One region of the Exiguobacterium sp. s150 genome, then DNA from elsewhere that is predicted to be linked to it. Evidence: predicted binding sites of a transcription regulator. Region 1 holds the regulator's gene; each other region holds the start of a gene.
What was found. The regulator LexA, encoded in region 1, represses DNA repair genes until DNA is damaged. The targets are predictions, from matches to a motif close to CGAACATATGTTCG.
Positions count from the first base shown of each region.

Region 2: the regulator LexA is predicted to act here: its motif matches at 2,605-2,618, upstream of KNP76_RS14705 (YolD-like family protein).
Region 3: the regulator LexA is predicted to act here: its motif matches at 1,718-1,731, upstream of KNP76_RS02285 (Y-family DNA polymerase).

Region 1 covers NZ_JACSMC010000005.1:98,629-103,730, reverse strand. Annotated here, with positions in the region: gene tkt (transketolase) at 1-1,477, opposite strand, end outside; gene KNP76_RS04750 (DUF896 domain-containing protein) at 1,676-1,909, opposite strand; gene KNP76_RS04745 (YneB family resolvase-like protein) at 1,970-2,614, opposite strand; gene KNP76_RS04740 (hypothetical protein) at 2,687-2,920, opposite strand; gene lexA (transcriptional repressor LexA) at 3,125-3,745, shown strand; gene KNP76_RS04730 (metal-binding protein) at 3,745-4,185, shown strand; gene glnA (type I glutamate--ammonia ligase) at 4,276-5,102, opposite strand, start outside.
Region 2 covers NZ_JACSMC010000045.1:11,251-16,352, reverse strand. Annotated here, with positions in the region: gene KNP76_RS14720 (helix-turn-helix domain-containing protein) at 1-329, opposite strand, end outside; gene KNP76_RS14715 (hypothetical protein) at 674-1,120, opposite strand; gene KNP76_RS14710 (JAB domain-containing protein) at 1,815-2,270, opposite strand; gene KNP76_RS14705 (YolD-like family protein) at 2,642-2,983, shown strand; gene KNP76_RS14700 (AlwI family type II restriction endonuclease) at 3,120-4,718, opposite strand; gene KNP76_RS14695 (hypothetical protein) at 4,711-5,102, opposite strand, start outside.
Region 3 covers NZ_JACSMC010000002.1:130,841-135,942, forward strand. Annotated here, with positions in the region: gene KNP76_RS02275 (NAD(P)H-binding protein) at 1-26, shown strand, start outside; gene KNP76_RS02280 (YolD-like family protein) at 79-408, opposite strand; gene KNP76_RS02285 (Y-family DNA polymerase) at 405-1,700, opposite strand; gene secA2 (accessory Sec system translocase SecA2) at 1,950-4,316, shown strand; gene KNP76_RS02295 (SLAP domain-containing protein) at 4,316-5,102, shown strand, end outside.

The DNA.
Region 1 (5,102 bases):
CTGAAACGTTTGGCATCGCGCGGAAGCTCATCAAGTGCTCGACCGGTTCGTGTGTCGGACCATCTTCACCGACCGCAATCGAATCGTGCGTCAAGATGAACGTCGACGGGAGACCCATGAGGGCAGCCAAACGGACCGCTGGACGGAGGTAGTCTGAGAAGACGAAGAACGTCGCGCCGTAAGGAAGAACGCCACCGTGGAGGGCCATGCCGTTGACGGCAGCTGCCATCGCGAACTCACGGACACCGAACCAGATGTTGCGACCAGCCGGATCTTCGTCGAAGTCCGCCGCACCTTTAATCATCGAGTTGTTCGAACCGGCGAGGTCAGCCGACCCACCGAAGAGCGTCGGAACTGCTTTCGCGATCGCGTTCAATACTTCTCCGCTCGTCTGACGTGTCGCTTTCTTCGAGCCGATTTCAAACGTCGGCAACTCGCTGTCCCAACCTTCTGGGAGTTCGTTGTTCATCGCACGCTCGAATTGGGCACCGAGCTCTGGATGAGCCGATTTGTAAGCTTCGACGAGTTCGTTCCAGTCCGACTCATACTTCGCGCCCGGCTCGATGACTTTCTCGTTGAACAAGTCATACACTTCAGTCGGCACGTAGAAGTTCTCGCCTTCCCACTTGTAGAACTGTTTCGTGAGCTCGATTTCGGCTTCGCCGAGTGGTGCGCCGTGCGACGCCGATTTCCCTGACTTGTTCGGTGAACCGAAGCCGATGACCGTCTTCACTTCGATGAGCGTCGGTTTCGACGTCTCCGCTTTCGCTTCATCGATCGCCTTCGCGATCGTGTCGATGTCCGTTCCGTCCTCGACACGGATGACTTGCCAGCCGTATGCGTTGAAACGGTCTTCGACGCTCTCCGAGAACGACTTGTGAAGGTCACCGTCGAGTGAGATGTCGTTTGAATCATAAAGGACGACGAGCTTGCCGAGCTTCAAGTGACCAGCGAGTGAGGCAGCTTCTGCCGACACGCCTTCCATCAAGTCACCGTCTCCGCAAATCCCGTATGTGAAGTGGTCAACCACTTTGAACTCATCACGGTTGTATGTCGCTTCCAAATGTTTCTCTGCCATCGCCATCCCGACTGCCATGGCAATCCCTTGGCCGAGCGGTCCAGTCGTCGCGTCGACACCGGCCGTGTGACGGTACTCTGGGTGTCCAGGCGTCTTCGAATCCATTTGACGGAACGATTTGAGATCGTCGAGTGAAAGGTCGTAACCAGATAAGTGAAGGAGCGAGTACAAGAGCATCGAACCGTGTCCCGCTGAAAGCACGAACCGGTCGCGGTTGAACCAGTTCGGGTTTTTCGGGTTGTGACGCATCTTATCTGTCCAAAGCGTGAACGCCATCGGAGCCGCACCCATCGGCATACCCGGGTGACCAGAGTTCGCTTTTTGGACCGCATCAATCGAGAGCGTCCGAATCGAGTTAATCGCTAATAATTCTTTAGTAGTTGTTTCCACTAATTTCATCCTCTCTGTTGTTACAAAGTTTCTACCCGTCATATTTTAGCACACTCATTCGTGTGTCACAACTAATTAATTAGTATAACACATTGATTGAAATCGTTTACTTCCTTCGCTTTGTTTACCCGTCAATCGTCGAACCTTATCCTTGTTCGTGTATAACAAACATGCACATCCTATATGAAATAGGATGTGCATTCGAAGTCACTCGGAGCGTTGTCGATCTTGCTCTTCTTTTAGTTTTTGTGGCGTCACGTCGTTTCCTTCCGGATCGACCACCTTCATGCCCATCATCTGGGACTTGAACGATTGTCGGAACGCTTTCAAATATTGCTGACGAAGCGCTTGTTGCTCGTCCATCTCTTGTTGTGACAGACCGTCTGTCTTCGCTTTGTTGGCGAGGAAATTGATTCGTTCTAACTGTTCAGGTGCTAGCATCAGGCTCGCCCCCTCTCTACTGAATTTGTTCTTCTACTGTACAAAATCAGCGGCGAGGAATCAAGTTTTCAATCCTGAGACGTGCTCGAGGTAACGCCGGTTCACGGTCGCTTTCGACACTTCGTAACCGAACCCGCGCAACGTGGCCGCGATTTCGGCGAACGTCAGGCCTCGTTCGCGTAGCTGGACGATCTCCTCAATCGGCACTTTGATGCGGCTCCGACCGCCTTGGTCGTGGTGCTGAATGTTTCGCTGTGGGTTGAACCCGTTCGCGACGGCCCGGCGCATCCCGCGTGAGATTTTGGCGTTATGGATTTTCCGCTGATACTCCTCGACGACGCTCACAATCTCGAGCACCATCTTCTCGGCATCGGATACGATATATTCGTCTGGTGATTGCATCGTCAAGAGCCGAACGTCATGCTTCATGAGCGTGTGCAAAATCGCGATTTTAGCGTTCCCTCGCCCGAGACGGCTATCGTCGGTCACGAGGACGGCGTCGAGGTTCGAGGCGGATACGTGTTCGAGTAAGTCGAGGAGCCCGCCACGGTTCACTTCGTATCCGCTCTCTTGTTCGGTGATGACATCGACGACGTCGGCCTCGAGCCGACGCGCCATCCGCGTCAATTCGTCGACTTGGCGATCGAGAGACGTCTCTTGCGCCGCCTTGTTCGTCGATACGCGACAATAAATGACGACTCGCATCTCGTCACTCCCTTTCTTTCCATTCCCTTTCTACGATACACAGGAACGGGGTCGTTTCGCAAACAGAAACGATTATTCCGAGGCGAACCAGGTCGTCTTCCGTTCATTCTTTTCAGCCCGTTCAGCGATGATTCGCGCTTCAAGCGTCTCCGCTTCCGTCTTGGCGACTTCCGCCTCGATACTGCGCGTGTCTTCGACGGCTGGTGCCGCCACCTCGACTTGTCTCATTTCGCCGACCATATAAAATGCGAACATCCCTAATACCAACATCCCGACTAAGATGATTCCATTCACTGTATCTCTCATTATATTTCGCCTCCGTATCATAGGAATACACGTTCCCAAGAACGTTTGTTCGTTTATCTGTTCTCATCATAAAACAGGAACTTCTGTTCGGTCAAGCTAAAAAAACGAACGAATGTTTGTGCGCTCATGTGTTCTATGTTAAACTTAGACCATAAAGAATAGGATGCGTTCGCAGGATATTCGACATAATCGAGGTGACTTCCATTGAAAAAAATGTCAGCAAGACAACAACAGATACTTGATTTTATAAAAGACGAGGTCCGTGCCAAAGGTTATCCGCCTTCGGTCCGTGAAATCGGCGAAGCCGTCGGTTTGGCATCAAGCTCGACCGTCCACGGTCATTTGGACCGTCTTGAAAAGCGCGGCCTTATCCGCCGTGACAAGACGAAACCGCGGGCAATCGAGATTTTGAGCGATGACACGGTCGTCATCGAAGACCACGACGCCGTCACGTACGTCCCGGTCATCGGGAAAGTCACGGCCGGTACACCGATCACTGCAATCGAGAACGTGGAAGAACATTTCCCGCTCCCGACACACATGGTCGGCGCCGATAACGTCTACATGCTTTCTGTCTCAGGAGATTCGATGGTGAACGCCGGAATCTTAGATGGAGACCGGGTGCTCGTGCGTCAACAAAGCACAGCCGACAATGGAGAGATTGTCGTCGCGATGACCGACGAAGGCGAGGCGACCGTCAAACGCATCTATAAAGAAGCTTCGAAAATCAGACTACAACCAGAGAACGACGAGCTCGAGGCGATGTATTTTGATAACGTGTCGATTTTAGGGAAGGTCATCGGTGTATACCGGACGATTCATTAATGGCGAGTGGTAAGACGCATACGCGTACGAATTTCGTGGCAATCGGAGCTTTAGCGATTGCCACGCCTTTTATTGAACTCGATGTCCCGCTCGCCCTCCTTCTCGGCGCGATCGTCGGGACGCTCTGGCTCTCCCCGGACCTCGATTTGAAATCGGACGCCTATTTCCGTTGGGGGCCGCTCCGTGGATTTTGGTTGCCTTACGTGAAACTCATACCGCACCGGTCGTTGTTTTCGCACTTACCGGTACTGAGCGACTTGATTCGCGTCATCTATCTCGGCTTCCCGCTTGTCATTCTGCTCACGTTCACGCCGTACGAGACGGCGGCGATCGCCTGGCTCGACGAGTTCGGCTTGTCGTTCTTCCTCGGGCTCACGTTCGCGACGACGTTACATACGACGCTCGACTATACGTCCACGTTTTTCAAACGTGCGTTCTAATCAGGACGTCTCCACTCGGGGACGTCCTTTTAAACGCGCAAAAAAGCGCCCGTGCTTTCCGAAGAAGGCACGAGCGCTTTTTTGCTTGGATTAGTAGAGCGTCATATACTGATCGCGTTCCCACTCCGTCACTTGCATACGGAACATGTCCCACTCGATCTCTTTCAATTCGAGGAAGTGTTCGCCGATATGCTCGCCGAGTGAGTCCATGACGACTTTGTCGCCACGAAGTACTTCGAGTGCGTCGAAGAGCGTCGCTGGAAGATCATCGATTCCGTTCGCGACACGCTCAGGCTTGTCCATCACGTAGATGTTGCTGTCGATCGGTTTTGGAGCAACCAAATCTTTCTCGATTCCGTCGAGGCCTGAAGCCAAGAGTGACGAGAGCGCGAGGTACGGGTTCGCCGCCGGGTCGACCGAACGTACTTCGATACGCGTCGAGAGGCCACGGGCCGCCGGGACACGAACGAGTGGTGAACGGTTGCGGGCGCTCCACGCTACGTAGCAAGGCGCTTCGTAACCTGGGACGAGACGCTTATACGAGTTGACCGTCGGGTTACAGATGGCCGTGAACGCACGAGCGTGCTCGAGGATTCCCGCCGTGAAGGCGCGGGCCGTGTCTGAAAGCTCCATTTCGCCGTTCGGATCGTAGAAGACGTTCGTGTCGCCTTTGAAGAGCGACATGTTCGCGTGCATCCCTGAACCGTTGACGCCAAAGAGCGGCTTCGGCATGAATGTCGCGTGAAGACCGTACTTCGCCGCAATCGTCTTGACGACGAGCTTGAACGTTTGGATGTTATCGGCTGTCGTCACGGCATCCGCATATTTGAAGTCGATCTCGTGTTGCCCTGGTGCGACTTCGTGGTGTGACGCTTCGATTTCAAAGCCCATGTTCTCAAGCTCGATGACGATCTCTT
Region 2 (5,102 bases), on a different contig from region 1:
CGACCGGCCACTCGATTCCACATCTCGATACGCCCCTGCTCTTTGATCGCTTCTATATCGATTTCGGCATGATACGGGGCCTCTTCTTCATTCTTGACGACATCCCGAACGTCTCCCGTCACCGACTCTGGATACATCTCCCACCCGTCAGGCATCCGCTCTTTGATGAACTGCTCGAGCGCCTCCTCACTGATCCGATATCCTTTTTTACGCGACTCGAGCGGTTCCGCCTGGATCACGCCTTTCCGTACCCAGTTGCGGACCGTCTCCTTATGGCTTGTGAGCTTGTTCTTCGATAAAATTTCAAATGCTTCGTCAATCGTATACATAATAGACCTCCCTTTAACACAATGATGATTTTATTATATAATACCATAAACATTGTATTAAATTAAGATGTTATCTTAATCCACTTCAAATTAATCGGAAATCGGTGAATGACTTCCAAACAAAAACACCATTCAGCCGAATGGTGTTCCTCGCGTGGCGTGAGACGCGCCCACGCTCTTGCTTTTGACGTTGTCCTTACGCTCCGTGCCTCCCGTTAGAAAGGGCCAGGAACATAGAGATGCGGCGACAAAGCCAGCAGCTCTTGTTATCGGGCCGTCAGGGGGGCAGCGGTGCGATGAGCGACTTCGCCACGAGGCGTTAGACGCTCACGCATGAGCCTGGATCACCATTCCTTCTCCCATGCCCCGTCTTCAGAGACTCCCCAATCCTCGAACCGATACTTGATGAGCCAATGGACATGCATCACCTCATATTCGAATACACCCTTGGATAGCTCTGAGACGACGAAACTGACGTCCCCATTCGCCACCACCCATGTCCCATATAGATACATTTTCTTGATCGGACGCGCTTCTGCATCCAGGTAAATCAATACCCGGAAATAGGGCGAGTTCCGTCCTTCATCGAACCGGACGACCTTCTCGACGCAATGTTCCTTGTCGACGACACGCATCCACTCGGGATGTTCCATCAGTTCCGAGAACACGGTCTGGACGAACGGATCCAATCCCGCGAACGCATAGTCATCAAGCAGCCCCTCGTCCTTCACACCTCCCCCTTCCGGTTCTCTATAGAACGATTCCCCGTAAAAAGACAGTTCAGTCCTCATCCATACACTAGTAGAAACGATTCCCATTCAAAAAAATGTATACGCGTATACATGTATACACGTATACAAATCTACATGTATACATCTAGAAAATTCTTACGGTCGACCATATGTTCGAAGCGTATTGGTGGTGAAAAAAACTGTGCTTCTTGTCAATAACTCCCCTTCTTTCACATCACATAGGATATCCATACTCACAAGTTTAAATTCCCCGTTCTTAACGTTTAACCGATCCGGTAGGCGGCGTAGCAATACCTCCGTCATTTCGTCCATCGTCTGTTGGTCTAGTTGGAATTTATCCATCTGAATCATCCTCTCCTGTTGATAGCCTCATGATATCTCGCATCCACGTAAGCAACATCTCGGCTTATTTCACGTAAGCCCTGGTGTTGTTTCAAACAAGCCCTAGGGCTTGTTTAAAAAACATAGTCATTTTCAATAAACAAGCGCGCTTTTCACTTCTGCCATTTCATCAAACACTCTTCTTACGAGACAGACCAAAATAACGTCCAATCTTCACATACGAACCGTCTCGTTTTCGTCATGCGAAAACGATCCTTTTCCCGGATCCCGCTCTATGGATCCAGGCGAGAGCAACGCGAGTCGCCCGTCTCATCAAAGAAAAACGCACGTTTTTCGTCCTTGCCCTTCCCAGACGGACCGGGACCGGTCCCCCGGCCCCACTCCATTCCATTCAACCCATGTAACCTCGCTGTTTCATGCTGACGTATGACTCGTCCGACCCGAGGATGAGATGGTCGAGGACCGGGATGCCGATGAGGTCCCCCGCTTCATGTAACCGTTCCGAGACGAGGATGTCTTCCCGGCTCGGTGTCGGGTCCCCGCTCGGGTGTTGATGACAGACGATGAGGCACGAGGCGTTGTTCAAGATGGCGCATTTGAAGACCTCCCGTGGGTGGACGACGCTCGAGTTGACGCTCCCGACGTGCGCACGGTGGACGCCGATGACCCGATTTTTAGTATTCAGCATGATGACGAGGAACACTTCACGGTCGTCGTCCCCGATGAACGATGACCCGATTTGTCGGGCGCTGTCCGGTGAGTGGATGATGGCGTGCTCGAGGGCGACCATTTCCTCGCGAACCTCTTGCTTGATACGGATGACCTCGATGATGGCGGATAGTTCCATGTTGGTTTGTCCCCTTTCGGATAAGCTGTGCTCAGAACGAACACCGTTGTGCGTCCTGTTGACGGGAACGAAGCGAGCGTCGGGAGACGGTGCAAGGGCGACCGCAGGGAGAGCCTCAAAAAAATGCGTAGAGCAAACGGAGGACCAGGCTTCCGTAGCCCACGAGCGAAAAGCCTCGCTTTGAGCCAAAAGCGAAGGAAGACGGGCCGAAGAGCGCGTCATTTTTTTGACGTCCCTTGCACCGACGACCAGCGAGCTAGAGTACGGAAACAGGACGCACGGATCATCAAACACGAAAAAGGCTGTTCAAATGAGACAAACGGGGTATAAAATAAGAACAAACGTTCGTTAAATTGAAAGGGGTAATTGTGATGACGATGTATCGCGACCGGGGTGAGCTAAAATGGATCCCATTCCTTATGCCCGAGCACAAGGCGTTATTGACGAAGTATTATAAGGAAATCCAAAAGATTGAGATGCCAGATGTCGATGAACAGGTCTTATCGGTTTATGAAAACGTGCTGAATGACGCAATTTTCAGTGGGGATATGGTCGAGGTGAAATATGTGGAGGAGCGGGAGATGAAACGGTTCAAGGGGTTTGTGCACCGGACGAACTATTTGGAGCGGACCGTCGAACTGGCCAATCAGCGAGACGGGATCATTCATGTACCGTTCGATGCGATCATCCATGTGGAGCGGTCGATGGACTAACGCCCTAGCGGTTGTTCGAAGTCTGCGTCACGAAACGAAGTGTCGCTCCTCGACTTTTCCAAAATAAAAGGGAAGAGCGACTGTGCTCTTCCCTTCACGACTCGATTCACTTATACAACTGGATTCATATCTTGATTTATACGAATTGCTTCAAATCATTGAATCCTTTGTTTTTAGCATTCTCAATAAATAGACGGACCCGTTCTTCTCGAGGTATTTGATTCTCCAAACAATAGTCTAGGAAACCAATCAACACTTCACGCGTAATCATTAACCCTTCAATCGTTTCACCTGTTAATTTTTTCGCAAGCGACGTGATCGACTCTAATTTTTTTTCGCCCGTGAAACCTCCAGAGGTGACATACCCATAGAACTCAAGCTTACTTTCGTCATAGGTCATATAGTTTTGAATGTACTCCGATGCCATGTAATTCGCGAGTTGTTGGGTTAACCCAAACCCATTCGGATAATGTTTGGTATCGATGATGCCATGAATGGAACCTGAACGAATCAAGATTTCGATTTCTGTCTGCTTGCCCTGGATCTTAGGTTGGTAGATTGTGTCGAAACCGATTGCCTTCAAGATTTCTGTGGTCGTTCGTTCAAATTCATTATGCGTCATGTTCCCTAGATATCTCTCTACAAAATCTTCAGAAAGATGATTTATTGATTCTTTTCCAGCCTGTACGGCATTCACGGCTTTCAATGCATCGCGTTTCCCAAAGACCGGCTCGAAATGAGACAGAAGCTCTTCATGTGTCAATTCCAAAGGGTTAGGGATTTTATTCAAGACAGTTTCAATTTTTTTTGTCATTTTAACCGAATTGTTGGCCGGTTTGATGTCACCAAACTCATTTGATTTATAGCTGTCGACGTCCAGACCGCTGTTCTGGGCCATCCGTTCAACCGAGATCAGGTAACGCGTATTGAACGGGTAACGCGAATCGTAATAAGCGATACTTTCCATCGCCGTGTCAACTAAAGTCGGTTCTGTTCTCAGAATCGACGTTCCTCTCTGATATTCAACCAATCCCGTATATTCACACAGCAACATGAATGTATGCGCAACGTCAGAATGGGCCTGATAGTAATCGCGAGCGGCCTTGTCATTCCGGGCCCGATGATCGTAGTGAACCGCGACCTCTTGCTTCATTGATTCTTTTTGTTCTGGGGACGCTTTTCGGAATGATAGGATTTTTGAGACAACCTCTTGTTCCTGTGAATCTTGTTGTGCAGTCAAAACAAAATACGTAATTTCTTCTTTAGATAGACGGTACTCAAGCTCTGAACGTTGTACGAGTTTGATCAAAAAGCGCGCTGGACGAATACGGAATCCTTCTTCGAATTTCGGTCGGAATCCTTTTTCCATGAAGTAGGCATTCGGAATTTGAAGCGTGAGAATTTGCTTCTTCACGTTCTCATATTCTTTAATCCCATCTACGAGTGCCTTCCCGACCTTCGTCGGTTTCACAAAGCCCTCTTTATCGATGTAACAGTACGAGAATGTCTTTAACATCGCGCACCACGTACGTCCACCTGATCCGTCATTGCTCACGTTGTTACGCTTTAACCCATGTGCTGCAAGGACCGATTCATAATGCTTGTGCAGTTCTCGGTTCCCTTCCCATTTCTTCGTGAAATTTTCTGTCGCCTCTTTCAATGCAGTGACAGCCTCCGCGTGGAAACGCGGATCTCTCTCCGGTCGTGTGATAAACCATACTTTACGTTCAGCCATATTGTTTCATCCTTTCAATTCTCATTTTATTTTTTCGTTCTCGTATGTCTGGTCGATCATTCAATTCAATCAATAACTGCTTTTTGACCATTCGGTTCCCCGGCAATGGATTTTTGTCATAATATTCGACGACTCGATAGATGACATCGAAATGGTTTTCGACTGCCTCATCAAATTCAATCTCACCATCGAGCTCAGATATCGATTCGATAGTCTCCCCATACTTCCTAATGATTTCTTCGATTTCGAGAATCGAGATATCTGACGAATCACTATTTTTTGTGAAAGAAGACATCGTTCCATTCATTAGCTCTTCTTTCATCTCCAGTGCGGCCTTCCAGTATCGAATCAACGTGATCGCATTGAAGACGTTCCCGGCACGTT
Region 3 (5,102 bases), on a different contig from region 1:
AAGTCGTCGAGGCACCGACGAATTAACGAAGACGCATCCATCGCGATGCGTCTTTTGGCCGTCGTGACGCCAAGCATTCTAACGAACGGACAAGATGTTCGCGAACGGAATCCGCTGCACCGCCCCGTCGAACAGCTCGACTTCACGCTCCGCGTAATAGATAGCATGGACGTACCCGCGCATCGAACGCGTCGCCCCGTCCTCGAAGACGGTCACCTCGACGGCGTCGCCTTCCCGAATGGCACGTTCGAGCTCGGTCTGCCAGAGATAGAGGAGCTGCTCATCTAAATCGGGTAGCTCAATCTTTTGGATTTGGGCATAGTAGCGCTTCAACAGCGCCACATGTTCGGGCATGAGAAACGGGATCCATTTCAGCTCGCCCCGGTCTTTGTAACGGGTCTTGCTCATCGTGAATCGCCTCCTTGTTTATGTCCGCCAATCAACCGCTGACGGGTGCGGAGCGGACTGTCTTTTAATAAGCTCGACGCCGGTCGAATCGTCCCGCGTCCGAACCGGACGTTCAATTGGTCGACGAGGTCGAGGAAATCGTATCGCCTTGCTTTCGCCCATTCGTCCTCGAAGAACGAGAGCTGGACGTGGTCGCTCCGTGGCTCGAGCTTGCCGAGGGCGACCGAGACGTAGCGGACGGCCTCGGTCTCGTCCCAACTGTCGAGGAAGAGCGTCAACAAGACCGGCAAGAAGTCCTGCTCGTCCGCCGTGAAGCGGTCGAGCTTTTTTTGTTTACTGAAGCCGCGCCGTTCACTCGTCCGCGTATAGCGCACGCCGAGATGGACACTCCCACCGACGAGCCCGGCTTGCCGAGTGCGCATCCCGACCTCGACGGCAATCGCCTGCAAGACGAGCCGAATCGAGGCGTAGGTCGTGTAATCTTTCATGAGCGTGATACCGTGTCCAATCGTGCGCGGTCGTTGCCGCTGCGCCCCGAACAACGAGCTCGGGGGCAGAATCGTCGGGGACTCGTCGATGCCCCAGGCGTGATGCCACAGCTCGGCGCCGATGACGCCGAATTTCTCGTGCAACACGTCGAGCGGATAGTGAGCGAGGTCCCCGATCGTGAAGATGCCGAGCCGTTGCAAGTGGACGGCCATCTTCGCCCCGACGCCCCACATCTTTTCAATCGGGGCCGGATGGATCATCTTTTCGACATCGTGGAGGAGGCACCGGGCGACACCCGTCTTCTTCCCGTGCAAATCGAGGACGAGCTTGGCGAGGACGTTGTTCGGCCCGATGCCGATCGTGACCGGGATGCCCGTATAGCGGAAGACGGTCGAGCGGATGAGGCGGGCGACGTGCTCGTCATTCCCGAACAGCCGCTCGGTGCCGGTCAAATCGACGAGCGTCTCGTCAATCGAGTAGACGCGAATCGCTTCGGGCGGCGCGAACTGGTGCAGGATGTGGACGATTTGCACGGAAACGTTCAAGTAATGGCTCATCCGCGCCTCGGCGTAGAGGACGTGTTTCCGGTCCTGCCAAGGCAAGCGGTCGATGTGAAACCGCCTCGACCCGGTCTTGATGCCGAGCCGTTTCATCGGCGGCGTCGCGGCGAGGACGAGCGCGCCGCTGTCCTCGAGGTTCGACAGCACGACGAGCTTTGTCTTGTACGGGTTCAGGTTGCGAGCGGCACACTCGCAGCTCGCGTAGAAGGAGACGCTGTCGATACAAAAAATCCGACGTCGCATCGTCATCACTCCTTTTACGAACAAATGTTCTGTTTTTTTCATCGTAACACGGTCTCATCCCGTCTCAAATACTAATTTGAAAATAAATTTGTAAACACTTTTTGAAAATTACCCAATTTTTATATGAATTTCATAAATCAAAAACCATCTTTTAGGAAGATTTCGTAAAAAAGTCTCCGAAATGGTCCAGTTTTCGCTATAATAGACGGGTATGGAATTGACGAATGTGAGATAGATGGAGGCTATAACGTGATCCAATTTGTAAAACAATTGACGAATGATCAAAGCCGGCGCTTGAAAGGGTACGAACGACGCGTCGCACGCATCAACGACTTAGAACAAACAATCCAAGCCCTCTCGGACGACGAGATGCGGACCTATACCGATACATTGAAACAACGAATCGCGGACGGGGCGAAAGTCGACGACATCGCCGAAGAAGGGTTCGCCCTCGTCCGTGAGGCGGCCGTGCGCGTCTTAGGCATGCGTCACTATGACGTCCAGCTCATCGGTGGCTTTGCCCTCCTTGAAGGAAACATCTCGGAGATGCCGACCGGGGAAGGGAAGACGCTCGTCGCGGCGCTCCCGAGTTACGTCAAGGCGCTCGAAGGAAAAGGCGTCCACGTCATCACCGTGAACGAATACCTCGCGACGCGTGACGCGAACCAAATCGGACAGATCCATGACTTCCTTGGCCTCACGGTCGGGTTGAACGTGCCGGAAATGGAGCCGGACGCGAAGCGTGAGGCGTATCAGGCCGACATCACGTACGGCGTCGGGACCGAGTTCGGGTTCGACTACTTGCGTGACCACTTGGTCGGTGCACCGGAAGAGCGCGTCCAGCGCCCGTTCCATTTCGCCATCATCGATGAAGTCGACAGCATCTTGATTGACGAGGCGAAGACGCCGCTCATCATCGCCCAAAAAGACCGCTCACACATCCGCTTGAAGGCGCTCGCGCAACGCGTCGTCACCGAGTTCGACGAAGCCGACTACGAGGTCGACCTCGAGTCGAAATCGACGGCGTTCACGGAGTCGGGCATCTTGAAGATTGAAGACATGTTTGCCATCGACAACTTGTTCAGCGCCGAGCATCAAGTGTTGTACCATTACCTCGTGCAGGCGCTCCGGGCGAACGTCTTGTTCGAGCTCGACGTCGACTATATCGTCAAAGAAGACAAGATCGAGCTGATCGACTTGTTCACGGGACGCATCATGGAAGGCCGCAGTCTATCAGAAGGGCTCCATCAGGCGCTCGAGGCGAAAGAAGGCGTCACGATCACCGAGGAGAACAAGACGACGGCGGAAATCACGATTCAGCACTATTTCCGGATGTATCCGCTCATCGGCGGGATGACGGGGACGGCGCAGACGTCACGCCAAGAGTTCTTGAAGACGTACAACATGGACGTCGTCCAAGTGCCGACGAACCGACCGCGCCTCCGCAAAGACCATCCGGACCGCATCTTCATGACGATCGAGCAGAAGTACGCGGCCGTGACGGAGAAAGTCGTCGAGCTCCATGCGACGGGACGCCCGGTGTTGATCGGCACGACGTCAATCGCCCAATCGGAAGCGATCAGCAAGCATCTGTCGAAGAAACGCATCAAACACGAGGTATTGAACGCGAAGACGGTGACGCAAGAAGCGGACATCATCGCCGAAGCCGGGCAGTACGGCAAAGTGACGATCGCGACGAACATGGCCGGACGTGGGACGGACATCATGCTCGACGCGAAATCGAAAGAGGCGGGCGGTCTGTTCGTCGTCGGGACGGAGCGCCACGAGTCGCAACGTGTCGACAACCAGCTCCGCGGACGTTCGGGCCGTCAAGGCGACCCGGGCGCGACCCAGTTCTTCGTTTCGCTCGAAGACGAGATCGTCAAACGGTATGCGATTCAAAAACTGGAGCGCATCGAGAAGAAGTTGAAGCCGGATGCGCATGGCGAAGTCTCTGCGAAAGAGGCGGCCGACATCATCGAATACGCGCAGACGACGATTGAAGGAATCGGTGTCTCGATTCGTGACTACTTGTTCAAGCTCGATGACGTCTTGAACGAGCAGCGCAACATCGTCTACACCATTCGCGACCAGGCCGTCAACGCCGATGCGGACGCGATCAAGAAGAACGTCCTCGGCATGATGCGCCTCGCCATCGAGAACAGCATCGATATGCATGTGACGGACGAGCTCGTCCCGGAAGAATGGCCGATCGACGAGTTGAAGGCCGATCTCCGTTACTTGACGATGCGCGAGCCGGTCTGGTCGGACGCGGTCGCCGATACGTTCGAACTGAAAGCCGAGCTCAAAGGCTTCACGGATGAGATCATCGCGACGGCCGAGACACGCCTTGAAGGCGACGAGGTCGTCCACTTCGTCAAAGAGTCGCTCCTCCGTGCCCTCGACATGAAATGGACGGATCACTTGACGATGATGAGCGGATTGAAAGAAGGGATTGGCCTTCGCAGCTACGCGCAGGAAGACCCGGGCCGTCAATTCGGAAAAGAAGGTCTCGAGATCTTCGAACAGACGTATGTGAACATCGCGCGTGACGTGACGATGGAAGTATGCCAGCTCGACCGCTACTTCGCGGCGCCGGTAGAGGAGGAAGCGTGATGTTAGGATTTCGTAAACGTAAACAGATTGAGACGAACAAAGCCGAAGGGGAGCGCCAGCTGACGCTCGTGTTCGATGACGAGATGGGGATCCCGAAAGAGGACGAGTACGTGTTCCGCTATCATGCGAAACGCCTGCCGAACCTGCTCGAGAACCAATTGTCGATCGAGCTGTTGAACGCCGAGCTGTTGTCGGAAGGGTTGTCAATCGTCGCCTTGTTCCGCAACACGCTCCCGGGTTCGTTCGAGATTGACGAGTTGCCGGTGTTGCTCCTCGATGCGAACAACGTGCCGCTCGGCCGGAAGGTGCTCAGCCGCGTCGACTTGCCGAACTTCGAGCCGTGGACGAGTAAGCCGGTCTACCTCGACTTCTTCGCCGACGAGTTGTTCGGTGACTTCGAATTAAACGACTCGATGCGCCTCGTCTTCCAGATGAACCCGATTGACCCGCTCCAGACGGTGTCGGATGCAGAGCGTGCCACGTTCTCGCCAGCCGCCTGGGAACAGCTCGCCCGGACGAACGTGTCGACTCCGCCGGTCGGGGAGAACGAGTTCAACATGATGCTCGTCCACGTCGAGACAGACGCGACGGACGTGACAGCGACGCTGTTGCTCCGTAACGGCTATGCCCAAGACTTGAACGTCGAACAGTTGCCGCTCGAACTGATGAGCGGGGACGAGGCGGTCGCCTTGACGGTCGTCCGCCTCACAGAAGCGGTGCGCGGGAAGCATGCCTACCCGGTGCAGGCGACGTTTGAAGCGATTGAAGCAACCGGGCCATTCACAG